One region of the Streptomyces sp. NPDC127068 genome, then DNA from elsewhere that is predicted to be linked to it. Evidence: riboswitches for the same ligand, from Rfam matches in the RefSeq annotation. Region 1 holds a riboswitch; each other region holds the start of a gene.

Region 1 (3,840 bases):
CTGAGCGGGCTCGACCGTGTACATCCAGGCGGTCTTGTGCCGCACCTGGGTGAGCATGGCGATCAGCCCGTGGCTGGCGCAGGCCTGGATCAGCGTCTCGTGGAACCAGCTGCCCAGGGCACGCAGCTCGTCCCCGGTCCCGTTCCCCGCCCGCTCCTGCCCCAGGCGCACCAGTCCGCGCAGCACCTTCAGATGGGCGTCCGTGCGCCGTTCGGCCGCGCGGGACGCCCCCAGGGGCTCCAGCAGCCGTCGCACGTCGAGCAGGTCGGCCGCCTCCCGGTCGGTCGGCTCGGCGACACAGGCCCCCGCATGTCTACGGGTGACCACGAACCCCTCGGCCTCCAGCGTGCGCAACGCCTCGCGCACCGGGACGCGGGAGACTCCGTAGCGGCGGGCGAGCACGTCTTCGGTGAGTCGGCTCCCCCGCTCCAGTGCACCGCTGACGATGTCGTCCCGAATGGCCGTGCATACCGAATGGGCGGGAATGCGCATGGGGGGACCTCCGCTTCCGTGCCCGCGAAACGCGGTCGATCGACATTGATTCGGTGACTCTATTGCAGCTCGCCGGAATTTCCGACCGCTCTTCACCGTTCCCTGGAATTTCCGGACGATGGATTACCCGCCGGCGACCGGGTCACGGGGCGCTCGGCCGGTAGGGCGCCCGCGGTCCGGGAACGACGAAAGCCCCGGCCGGAGCCGGGGCTTTCGGTGGTGCCGTCCTTGGGGGGAGGCTCAGAGGGACACGCCGTGCGCGCGCAGGTAGGCGACGGGGTCGAGGTCGGAGCCGTACTCGGCGCTCGCCCGCGCCTCGAAGTGCAGGTGCGCCCCGGTCACGTTGCCGGTGGCACCCGCGAGGCCGATCTGCTGGCCCGCGGTGACCGACTGGCCCGCGGTGACGGCCACGGACGACAGGTGCGCGTACTGGGTGTAGGTGCCGTCGTGCATCTTGATGACGACGTTGTAGCCGTAGGCGCCGCCCCAGCCGGCCTCGACCACGGTGCCGTAGCCGACGGACTGGATCGGGGTGCCGGTGCCGGCGTGGAAGTCGATGCCGGTGTGGGTACCGGAGGACCAGATGCTGCCGCCCGCGCCGTAGGAGGTGGAGACGTGGCCACCGGCGACGGGGCTGACGTAGGTCGTCAGGCGCTTGCGCTCGGCCTCGCGGGCCGCCCGCTCCTCGGCCTCGCGCTCCTTCGCGGCCTCGGCCTCGGCCCGGCGCTTCTGCTCGGCGAGGCGCTGCTTGGTCTCCGCCTCGACGAGCTTCAGGGCGGCGGCCTCGTCGGCGGCGATCTGCTGCACCGCGGCCTGGGTGTCGATCTCGTCGGCGACGGCGTCCCCGATGGAGATCGTCTTGGTGAGACCCGTGTCCTCCAGGGCGGAGGGCTCGTCGACGGCCAGGGCGGGGGAGGCGAGGGTGCCGATGACACCGGTGGTGGTCAGCGTGGCGACGCCCGCGACGTTCGCGGTGGTGCGCGACATGCGCGTCGGACGACGGTGCTTCCCGGTGGCGCGGGTGAACGCCATGAAGTGGGTGGTCCTTTCCTTCCTTCTCGCCTACCGGGTTAGCTGACGGGTTCGGAGCAGGAAGGTCTCCTACGGACCCCCTCCGCGTGGCGACGGGCGTCCGATTCACCCCAGGGACGGTTGGGTCCCCGGCTCCCCAGGCTCGCGCCGTAGGGGGATTCGGCGATGACTGTCCGGTGCCGCGGCTGCGGCGTACCGCACGACGGGCAGTCGACCTGACGCTAAGCCGGAGATCTTTCCTACGACAAACGGATCGGCGGTTTTGTTGCGCACGCCACACCGCGGACCGCAACGTCCGGCGCTTTCGGGACATCCGGGCCCGGCGCCCGGGGGCGCCGCGCTGACGGTGCGTGAAACGCCGGCCGGACGCACGGAGGTGCCGTCCCGTCGGACGACGGAACGGCACCCACCGCGGTCGCTCCTAGCCGGAGACGACCGTGACCTCGCCGATGCCGAGCGCCTTCACCGGCTCCTCGATCTGCGTCGCGTCGCCGACCAGCACCGTCACCAGACGCTCCACCGGGAAGGCGTTCACGACGGCCGCCGTGGCCTCCACGGTGCCGGTGGCCGCGAGCCGCTGGTACAGCAGCCCCTGGTAGTCGTCCGGGAGTTCCTGCTCGACCTGGTCGGCGAGGGTGCCCGCGACAGCCCCGGCCGTCTCGTACTTCAGCGGGGCGACGCCCACCAGGTTCTGCACCGCGACGTCCCGTTCGGCGTCCGTCAGGCCCTCGCCGGCGAGCGTCCGCAGGACCTTCCACAGGTCCTCCAGCGCGGGCCCGGTCGACGCCGTGTCGACGGAACCGGAGATGCCGAGCAGCGCCGCGCCCGTGCCGTTCGCCGTCGACCGCAGCACCTGGGCGAAGGCCCGCACGCCGTACGTGTAGCCCTTCTCCTCGCGCAGCACGCGGTCCAGTCGCGAGGTGAGCGTGCCGCCCAGGCAGTAGGTGCCGAGGACCTGGGCCGGCCACACCCGGTCGTGCCGGTCGGCCCCGAGACGGCCGATCAGCACCTGGGTCTGGACCGCACCCGGCCGGTCCACGATGAAGACCCGGCCGCTGTCGTCGGCGGTCACCGGGGGCACCAGGCGCGGGGTCGCCGGACCGCCCGTCCAGGCCCCGAGGGTGTCCGCGAGGACCGCGTCGACGTCGACGCCGGTGAAGTCCCCCACGATGACGGCGGTCGCCGTGGCGGGCCGCACGTTCTTCTCGTAGAGGGCGCGCACGGCGGCCGAGTCGATCGCCGCGACGGTCTCCTCGGAGCCCTGGCGCGGGCGGGACATCCGGACGTCCGCGGGGAACAGCTGCTTGTACAGCTCCTTGGCCGCGCGCCGGCCGGGGTTGGCCGTCTCGTGCGGGATCTCGTCCAACCGGTTGCGGACCAGGCGCTCGATCTCGCTGTCGGCGAAGGCCGGCGCGCGCAGGGCGTCGGCGAGCAGCCCGAGGGCCTTCGGCAGCCGGGAGGCGGGCACTTCGAGGGAGATCCGGACACAGGGGTGGTCGGCGTGCGCGTCGAGGGTGGCGCCGCAGCGCTCCAGCTCGGCGGCGAACTCCTCGGCCGTGTGCTTGTCGGTGCCCTCGGAGAACGCCCGCGCCATGATGGTGGCGACTCCGTCGAGGCCGGCCGGCTCGACGTCCAGCGGGCTGTCCAGCAGCACCTCCACGGCGACGACCTGCTGTCCGGGGCGGTCGCAGCGCAGCACGGTCAGGCCGTTGCCCAGCGTCTGGCGGGTGGGCTCGGGGAAGGCCCAGGGGCGGGCGTCACCGGGCTGCGGCTGGGGGTGGAAGTCCATGGTCACGACTGGCTGGGCCTCGGTCACTTGGCCGCCTCCTCGTCTGCGTTCTCGTCGGCCCCGGCGTCGGCGGCACCGTCCGCGTCGGGCTCCGGGTGGTCCAGCGGCTCGTAGACGAGCACCGCGCGGTTGTCGGGCCGCAGTCGCGCCGCGGCGACCTCCCGGACCTCCTCCGCGGTGACGTCCAGGACCCGCTGGACGGCGGTCAGGGCGAGCTGGGGGTCACCGAACAGGACCGCGTACCGACACAGTTCGTCGGCGCGGCCGGCGACCGTGCCCAGCCGGTCCAGCCACTCGCGCTCCAGCTGTGCCTGGGCGCGCTCCATCTCCTCCGGGGTCGGCCCCTCGGCGGCGAAGCGGGCCAGCTCCTCGTCGACGGCCGCCTCGATGGTCGGGACCTCCACGCCGTGCGAGGTCTTCACGTCCAGCCAGCCCAGCGAGGGCGCGCCGGCCAGGCGCAGCAGCCCGAAGCCGGCGCCCACGGCCGTGCGGTCGCGGCGGACCAGCCGGTTGTAGATCCGGGACGA
Region 2 (3,840 bases), on a different contig from region 1:
TTTTACCTCCTAGGCAAGAGATTTGCCCGGGAGGCACTTTTCTGGCTCAATCGATGACATGAACCCCTCCGAGTCGACTCCCCACGAGGAGCCGCAGCCACCCGCCGGGTCCCCCGACCCGGCCGGTGGCCCCGCTGGCGAGCTGCCCGTCGTGGCCCCCCGACTGCGGGAGCGCCGGCGGGGCGCCGGACTGACGCTGGAGGCCGCGGCAGCCTCGGCCGGGCTGTCCCCGGCCCATCTGTCCCGGCTGGAGACCGGCCGTCGGCAGCCGTCGCTGCCCATGCTGCTGTCGCTCGCCCGCGTCTACGGGACCACCGTCTCCGAACTGCTCGGCGAGACCGTCGCCGACCGGGAGGCGATCGTCGAGTCCGCCACCATGGAACCCACCCGCGCCGGCGGCTGGACCTACTGGCAGGCCGGCGCCCCCGGCCGGGGCATGCAGGCCCTCCGCGTCCGGGTGCCGTACGGCACCCAGGGCGACATCGTGCGGGTGCACCCCGGCGAGGAGTGGCTGTACGTCCTGTCCGGACGGCTGCGGCTGCGACTCGGGGACAGCACCCATGTGCTCGCGCCCGGCGACAGCGCGCACTTCGACTCGCTGACCCCGCACCGGATCGGCGCCGCCGACGAGGACGGGACCGACCTCCTCTTCGTGCACACCTTGTTGCAGAGCCCGACCGCCGCGCTGTGCCTAGGCCCGACGGACGTCCACACCCCGGGAGACTTCCGATGACCGAGCCCGTTCCCCCCACCGACCCGGCGGCGCCCCCGGCGGTCCAGCCCGTCCCGCGCCCGCGCATCGAGGACAAGATGCCGCCGAGCATCTGGATCCGACTGCTCATCTACGTCGCGGTCGGGCACCTCGTCGCCGCCTTCATCTGGCTGCTGTTCGAGGTCGGAGCCAAGTGAGGCGCTGACGTCAGTCGAGCAGCCGGGACCGGAGGCGGGCGCGCAGGTCCGGCGTGAGCCCGATGGCCTGCGTCAGGTAGGCGTCCGTGCCGCCCCAACATCGATCGATGCTGTCGAAGGCCGCCGCCAGGTATTCCGAGCGTGCGTCGAACAGCGGGCTCAGCAGTTCCATCACCTCCGGCGCGTACCCGTCGACCGCGTCCGCGCTGCGCTGCACCCGGTACCGCCGGTGCGCGGCGTTGGACTTCAGGTAGTCCTCCTCGATCGCGTCCCGTTCGACGCCGAGTGCGAGCAGGGTCACGGCGATGGACAGGCCCGCCCGGTCCTTGCCCGCCGCACAGTGCAGGAGCGCCGGCACGCTGTCCTCCGCGACCGCCCGCAGCACCCGTGCGTGTTCCGCGGTCCGCTCCTCGATCAGCACGCGGTACGAGGTGACCATCTGCTCGACCGCCCGCCCCCCGGCCAGGAGGGCGCGGAGCTGGGCGAGGTCGCCCCGGCGCACCATCCGCCAGAACTCCGCGCCGTCGGCCGGGTCGCTCAGCGGCAGGTTGACGTTGCGCACGCCGGGCAGTTCCACGTCATGGCCGTCGAGCCCGCGGTCGGCGTCGTTGCGGAAGTCGAAGATCGTGTGCAGCCCCAGCCCGGTCAGGTAGCGACGGTCCTCGTCGGTCGCGTGGGCGAGGTGGCCGCTGCGGAACAGCACCCCGTGTCGGACCCGCCTGCCGTCCGCGGTCGGTAGACCACCCAGATCACGGAAGTTGCGCACGCCGGTCAGTTCGGGCTCGGTGGACGGGATCTGCTGCGTCACGGGGGCTCCTCCCAGTCCCCCGCCGGCGCCGTCCGTCAGCGGGGCGCTTCAGACGATACGACATCACTTGCTCGGACAATCACCTTGCACGAGGGCTTTCGTTGGTGATCCTCAGCCATGTCATGCATGAGGGAATCCACCAATGAAAGGGTGATTTGCGCCTTTGGTCGGATTGAGCGGCTTTGGTGTAACTGGCCAGGAAATAAGGCGCCCTAGGGGGAGAGGTCGTGACCGGGATCATAGTGGTCACGGTGGGTGGTGATCACCGGTTCGCCGGCTGCCCGCCCCGGCCCGGGAATTGGCATCGGCGAGCCCCGCCGCCATCGACGCAGGGTGACCGGAACGAGCGGCGAGGATCAAGAAACAGCAGGCCGCTGACGGGTGCTCGGTTGTCGGGGCCGTTCCCGCTCGCTTAGCGTCACGCTCACTCCGGGCGGACGCCTAGTCCTGCCGCCGCTCGGTATCCCCATCTCACCACCCGACATCGGCAGGAGCGGGGAACCCACACGCAGTACGCCGCATCCGGGCGACCGGACCGGCTCGGGGTGAAGCCGCGCGAGCGCGGCCGGGCAGCTCCAGCCCGAACCCGACAGCTCACCTCGTAGGCGCCGGAGAGGAACGCACCATGCCCGCGACGGGAAAGCACCGCCGTCCCAAGTCCGCCCGGCTCGTCCGGACGATCGCCATCGCCGGAACCGGTGGTGCGGCAGCCCTTGCGCTGCCGCTGATCGGCGCCACCCAGGCCCAGGCCGCGACCCCGCAGTCCGCCTCCGCGCTCGCCCCCGCGACCTCGGTCGCCGTGGCGCCCCAGGCGGCCCCCGAGGCGCCCGCACAGCAGCCCGCCGAGCTCACGACCTACTCCGTCAAGGTCGGCGACCACCTGTCGAAGATCGCTGACGACCAGGACCTGCGCGGCGGTTGGCAGCGGCTGTATCAGGACAACCGGACCGCCGTCGGATCGAATCCCGATCTGATCACGCCCGGCCTCAAGCTCACCCTCGGCGGCAAGGCCGCAGCCACGGCCACCGCGCCGAAGCAGGCCGCGCCGAAGCCCGCCGCACCCCAGGCCGCCGCCCCGAAGGCCGCCGCCCCGAAGGCCGCCGCTCCCCAGGCGACCGCTCCCCAGGCCGCGCAGCCCGAGCAGGCGGCCCCCGCGGCCCCCGCCGCGCCGAAGCCCGCCGCCCCGAAGGCCGTGCCCGTCGCGGCCCAGGCCCCGGCCGCCACCGCGAGCGCCGGTGGCTACACGCTGCCGGTCGCGAGCGGTGTGGGCACGCCGTACCGCGCCTCCGGCAGCATGTGGTCCAGCGGCTACCACACCGGCGTCGACTTCAGCGTCCCCTCCGGTACCCCGCTCAAGGCCGTCGGCTCCGGCACCGTCGTCTCCGCCGGTTGGGCGGGCGCCTACGGCAATCAGGTCATCATCCAGCTCGCCGACGGCAAGTACGCCCAGTACGCCCACCTCTCGCAGCTCGGCGTCTCCGCGGGCCAGTCCGTCTCGGGCGGCCAGCAGATCGGCACCGCGGGTTCCACCGGCAACAGCACCGGACCGCACCTGCACTTCGAGATCCGCACCTCCCCGTCCTACGGCTCCGACGTCGACCCGCTGTCCTACCTGCGGTCGAAGGGCGTCGCGATCTGACCCCCCGCGGCCACCGGCCGCACCAGCCCACGCGGGGCCGTATCGACGGATACGGCCCCGCGTCGCATGTCGGCACCGGTGCAGGGCGGCGCCGAGCGGTGCGGGGGAGCCGGGCTATTCCCGACTCGACGAAATGAGTCGCATGGCCTTTATCACGTGCCGTCAAGCCCCATGGCGCATTATTACGGTGGCGTAGGTCACGTGGAGAGGTGAAAAATGGGCCGACGTGACAGCAGAGTCGACATTCCTCGCCCTTGACGACATCCGGTCCTACGCAGCCGTCGGCGACAGCTTCACGGAAGGTGTCGGAGACCCCGGCCCCGACGGTACGTTCGTGGGATGGGCCGACCGGCTGGCCGTCCTCCTCGGCGACCGGCTACCCGAACCCACCTTCCGCTACGCCAACCTCGCCGTCCGCGGCAGACTCCTCGATCAGATCGTCGAGGAGCAGATCCCCCGGGCCCGGCAACTCGCGCCCGACCTG
Region 3 (3,840 bases), on a different contig from region 1:
AGGCGATCGTCGTGACCCTTCAGTCGGCGGCCCGCTACGTCCTGCCCCGGTTCACCGAGCGGACCTCCTGGGGCCCGCGCACGCTCGACCCGTACGGCAAGCTGCTGGACGAGCGGATCGTGATGCTGGGCACCCCCATCGACGACACCGCGGCGAACGACGTGACGGCCCAACTGATGCACCTGGAACACGCGGCGCCCGACCGGGACATCTCGCTGTACCTCAACTCGCCCGGCGGCTCGTTCACGGCCATGACCGCGATCTACGACACGATGCGCTTCCTCAGCTGCGACGTGGAGACGATCTGCCTGGGACAGGCCGCGTCCGCAGCGGCCGTCCTCCTGGCGGCGGGCACGCCGGGCAAGCGACTCGCCCTGCCCGGGGCACGGGTGATGATCCATCAGCCCTCGCTCGCCGAACCCGTCCAGGGCCGGGCCGACGACCTGGCGGCCCGGGCCGGTGAGCTCCAGCGCACCCGCGACCTGCTGGAGGAGCTGCTGACCCGGCACACCGGGCAGCCGCGCGAGCGGGTGGCCGCGGACATCGAGCGCGACCTGTTCCTCGACGCGCCCCGGGCCCTGGAGTACGGACTCGTCGACCGGATCGTGGCGAGCCGCAAGGGCACCCCCGCGACCCGGGCCACCCGGTAGGCGACGGTGCTTCCCGACCTGCCCCCGCTGCCGGCGCTGACCCGCGCCGAAGGGGAACTCATCGACCGGTACCTGGAGGCCGTGGACCTGCTCGGCCGGATCAATCCCGCGCGCGCCGACGACACCTATCGAGGCCTGCGCGCCGCGCAGGCGCTCGTCGGCAAGGCCGTGGAGCTGCGGGACGCGCTGGCGCTGATGCACCAGCGCGGCGAGAGCCAGGTGCACGCCGACACGCTGGCCCGTGCGCTGCGCACCCTGGACGGCGTACGACGGGCGGCGCGCGTCGGGGTGCCACCGGACGGCAACTGACCCGGCGTCCGAGAGTCACCCGAAACGGCCCGGACGAGGTACCCCCGATCAGCGTATTAAAGGGTAGACATTCAAGGGGTTCCGACTTGCTTCATATGTCTACCCGATCCTTAGCAAACGACGTTTCACCGCTGGTACAGACGTCGTCCGATGTCCGCGGCTGCGCCCGCTCGGAGGACTGTCCACCTGAACGGGTCAGGGGTGAGGAGACTCACAAACCAGCGGTAACGTTCGGTTTTTCCGGTGTTCATGCGTGAAGATCCCTTCCGACGACAAGCCCCCGCCACAGCGGCGGGGCGGTCCGGGCGGACGCCGAGTCCTGCCGCCGCCCGGACGCCAGGTCGACAGGAGTGGATCGGCAGGAGTGGAGGACCCGAGCAAGACGGGCCGCCGGAGAGATCCGGGCGGGCCCTTGGGGTGAAGCCGCGTGAGCGGCCGGGCATCTTCGCCTGCCCGAACCCGACAGGTCATCCTTCACAGGCGGCTGACGAAGGGTTGCGCAATGACTGCGCTCAATCGTGTCCCGTCGCTGCTGACCAGGGCCGGAACGGCCTCGGCTCTGACGCTCGTCGCCGTAGGCGGCGGCATAGTGGCTCCCGGCGCCGCCTCAGAGGCGACCGCCGCGACGTCCGCGACCAAGGCACTCAAGGTGGCCGCCTCGAAGAAGGGCGCTCCCTACCGGTACGGCGCGACCGGGCCGAGCAGATTCGACTGCTCCGGACTCACGCTGTACTCGTACAAGAAGGCGGGCAAGAACCTGCCCCGTACGGCTGCGGGCCAGTACAACAAGACCAAGCGCGTGAAGGCGAGCAACCGTAGCAAGGGAGACCTGGTCTTCTTCTACTCGGGCAGCAACGTCTACCACGTCGGCATCTACGCCGGCGGCGGCAAGATGTGGCACTCCCCGAAAACCGGCGACGTGGTACGGCTCACGAAGATCTGGACCAAGAGCGTCAAGTACGGACGGGTGCGGTGAGCGATGCGACGAACTGAGCGGGGCGCACGGGGACCCGTGTGCTGACCGTCTGACGGGGTGGGGAACGGGGCGTGTGCGTTCCCCACCCTTTCGGTCCCCGCTGAAGCAGCCCGGACCGGTTACCCATGACACATGACTGATGAGCGGTCCGAGCGTCCCCTCGCGGAGAGCTCGATGCAGCGGGCCAACCGGAACTTCGGGGAACTCCTCCAGGAACTCCGCGTCACCCAGACCGGTGTGCAGATCCTCTTCGCCTTCCTGCTGACCCTCGCGTTCACGCCCCGCTTCCCGTCACTCGACCTCGTGCAGCGCAGTACGTACGTGGTCTCCCTGTGCCTGGCGATCCTCGCCGCGGCCCTGTTCACGGCCCCCGCGGCGATCCACCGCTACCTGTTCCGACGGGGTGCCAAGCCCGACATCGTGTGGGTGTCGTCCCGGCTGACCGAACTCGGGCTCGGGGCGCTGTCCCTGGCGCTCACCGGATCGGTGCTGCTCGCGGTGGACGTGGCCGTGGGCCGGGCCGGGGGCGTCGCCGCCGCCGTGGGCACCCTGGCGGTGTGCGCGGGACTGTGGGTCGTCCTGCCCTGGCAGGTGCTGCGGCGCCTGAACCGCCGCTCGGCCGCACGGGCCTCCTGGGCGGGCGAAGGACGGAATCCGGACGGGACCCCGGGGGCACGGCGGGGAAGTCCGGGACGGCGCGGTGACGGCCCGCCCTGACCGGTTCTCGTCGTTCCGCACGCCCCCGCGCCTCAGCGCTGGGCGGGACGGTCAGCGCTGGGCGAGCGCCACCACCGCTGCACGGGCAGGGCGATCCACACCGTCTTGCCGCCCTCGGGGGTGGGACTGACCGACAGCCGCCCCCCGTGCTCGACGGTGAGCGAGCGGATGATGGCCATGCCACGGCCGTTGTCCTGCTGAACGGCCGCCGGGAGGCGCTGGGGATGGCGCGGGTGGCTGTCGGTGACCCCGACGCGCAGCTGCTCGTCCCTGAGCAGTTCCACGTCGACGGTGAACGTGGGCGACTGACCGAGGGTGTGCTGGATCGCGTTGGTCGCCAGCTCCGACACGATCAGCCGGACCGTGTCGGTCACCCCCGCATCGGCGGGGATGCCCCAGTCCGCGAGGACGTCACTCACGTAGGCACGCGCGACGGGGACCGAGGCGGGCTCGCTCGGCAGGGTTACGGATGCTTCCTGATGATCTGCCATGGCGACGTCGTCCCTTTCCCACCGGGACCGGACTCCGGCGTGAGGCGGATGGTTCGCGGACGGTCCCGGACTGGTGCTGCGGCCAGCCTGCCATCTGCGCGCCGGTCACGGGGGCCGATCCACGAGGATGTGCATATATCTGTCGCTCGAAGCGGTGAACTCTTCCGCGCCGGCCAGCGAGTCCGGCAGTACGCCCCCTCGCTACCTCCGCACGCCGCTCGCGCCCCCGCGGTCGCCGCATCCTCTACCGTCTGGCGGTGGACCACCCACCGGCCGGAAGGAGTCGGCCATGCAGCACCGCCCCGCCGTACGCCGCCGCAAGCTCGGCTCCGAGCTGCGCCGGCTGCGCGTCCACGCGGACCTCACCAGCGGGGAGGCCGCGCGACGAGCGGGCTGGAACCAGTCGAAGGTGAGCCGGATCGAAACCGCGCGCAGCGGGGTCAAGGCCGATGACGTGCGGCTCCTCCTCGACCTCTACCAGGTCGACGACGAGTCGCTGCGGGACCTGCTCGTCGCGCTCGCCGAACCGGACGGCGCGTCCGGTCACCGCTGGTGGCACGACTACCGGCAGCTGCTGCCGCCCGCCTACCGGGACTTCATCTGTCTGGAGGAGCAGGCGAACCGGGTGCGCACCCTGGAGACCGTGGTGGTGCCGGGACTGCTCCAGACCCCCGGCTACGCACGGGCGGTGACCCGG

What was found. Region 1 has a riboswitch for cyclic di-AMP ahead of ACFWIA_RS19675 (M23 family metallopeptidase). Riboswitches for the same ligand answer to the same signal wherever they lie in the genome.
Region 2: linked by a shared signal. The riboswitch ahead of ACFWIA_RS15600 (peptidoglycan DD-metalloendopeptidase family protein) and the one ahead of ACFWIA_RS19675 (M23 family metallopeptidase) in region 1 are both predicted to bind cyclic di-AMP.
Region 3: linked by a shared signal. The riboswitch ahead of ACFWIA_RS22635 (C40 family peptidase) and the one ahead of ACFWIA_RS19675 (M23 family metallopeptidase) in region 1 are both predicted to bind cyclic di-AMP.

The regions. Positions count from the first base shown of each region.
Region 1 is NZ_JBHXEN010000029.1:78,213-82,052, reverse strand. Features, by position in the region: gene ACFWIA_RS19680 (GntR family transcriptional regulator) at 1-492, opposite strand, end outside; gene ACFWIA_RS19675 (M23 family metallopeptidase) at 733-1,524, opposite strand; cyclic di-AMP (ydaO/yuaA leader) riboswitch at 1,537-1,699, opposite strand; gene ACFWIA_RS19670 (M16 family metallopeptidase) at 1,946-3,313, opposite strand; gene ACFWIA_RS19665 (M16 family metallopeptidase) at 3,337-3,840, opposite strand, start outside.
Region 2 is NZ_JBHXEN010000021.1:60,788-64,627, forward strand. Features, by position in the region: gene ACFWIA_RS15585 (helix-turn-helix domain-containing protein) at 59-733, shown strand; gene ACFWIA_RS15590 (DUF6126 family protein) at 730-909, shown strand; gene ACFWIA_RS15595 (tyrosine-protein phosphatase) at 920-1,717, opposite strand; cyclic di-AMP (ydaO/yuaA leader) riboswitch at 2,180-2,338, shown strand; gene ACFWIA_RS15600 (peptidoglycan DD-metalloendopeptidase family protein) at 2,343-3,356, shown strand; gene ACFWIA_RS15605 (SGNH/GDSL hydrolase family protein) at 3,583-3,840, shown strand, end outside.
Region 3 is NZ_JBHXEN010000036.1:79,682-83,521, reverse strand. Features, by position in the region: gene ACFWIA_RS22645 (ATP-dependent Clp protease proteolytic subunit) at 1-650, shown strand, start outside; gene ACFWIA_RS22640 (hypothetical protein) at 657-959, shown strand; cyclic di-AMP (ydaO/yuaA leader) riboswitch at 1,260-1,457, shown strand; gene ACFWIA_RS22635 (C40 family peptidase) at 1,462-1,935, shown strand; gene ACFWIA_RS22630 (DUF6328 family protein) at 2,068-2,652, shown strand; gene ACFWIA_RS22625 (ATP-binding protein) at 2,685-3,143, opposite strand; gene ACFWIA_RS22620 (helix-turn-helix domain-containing protein) at 3,433-3,840, shown strand, end outside.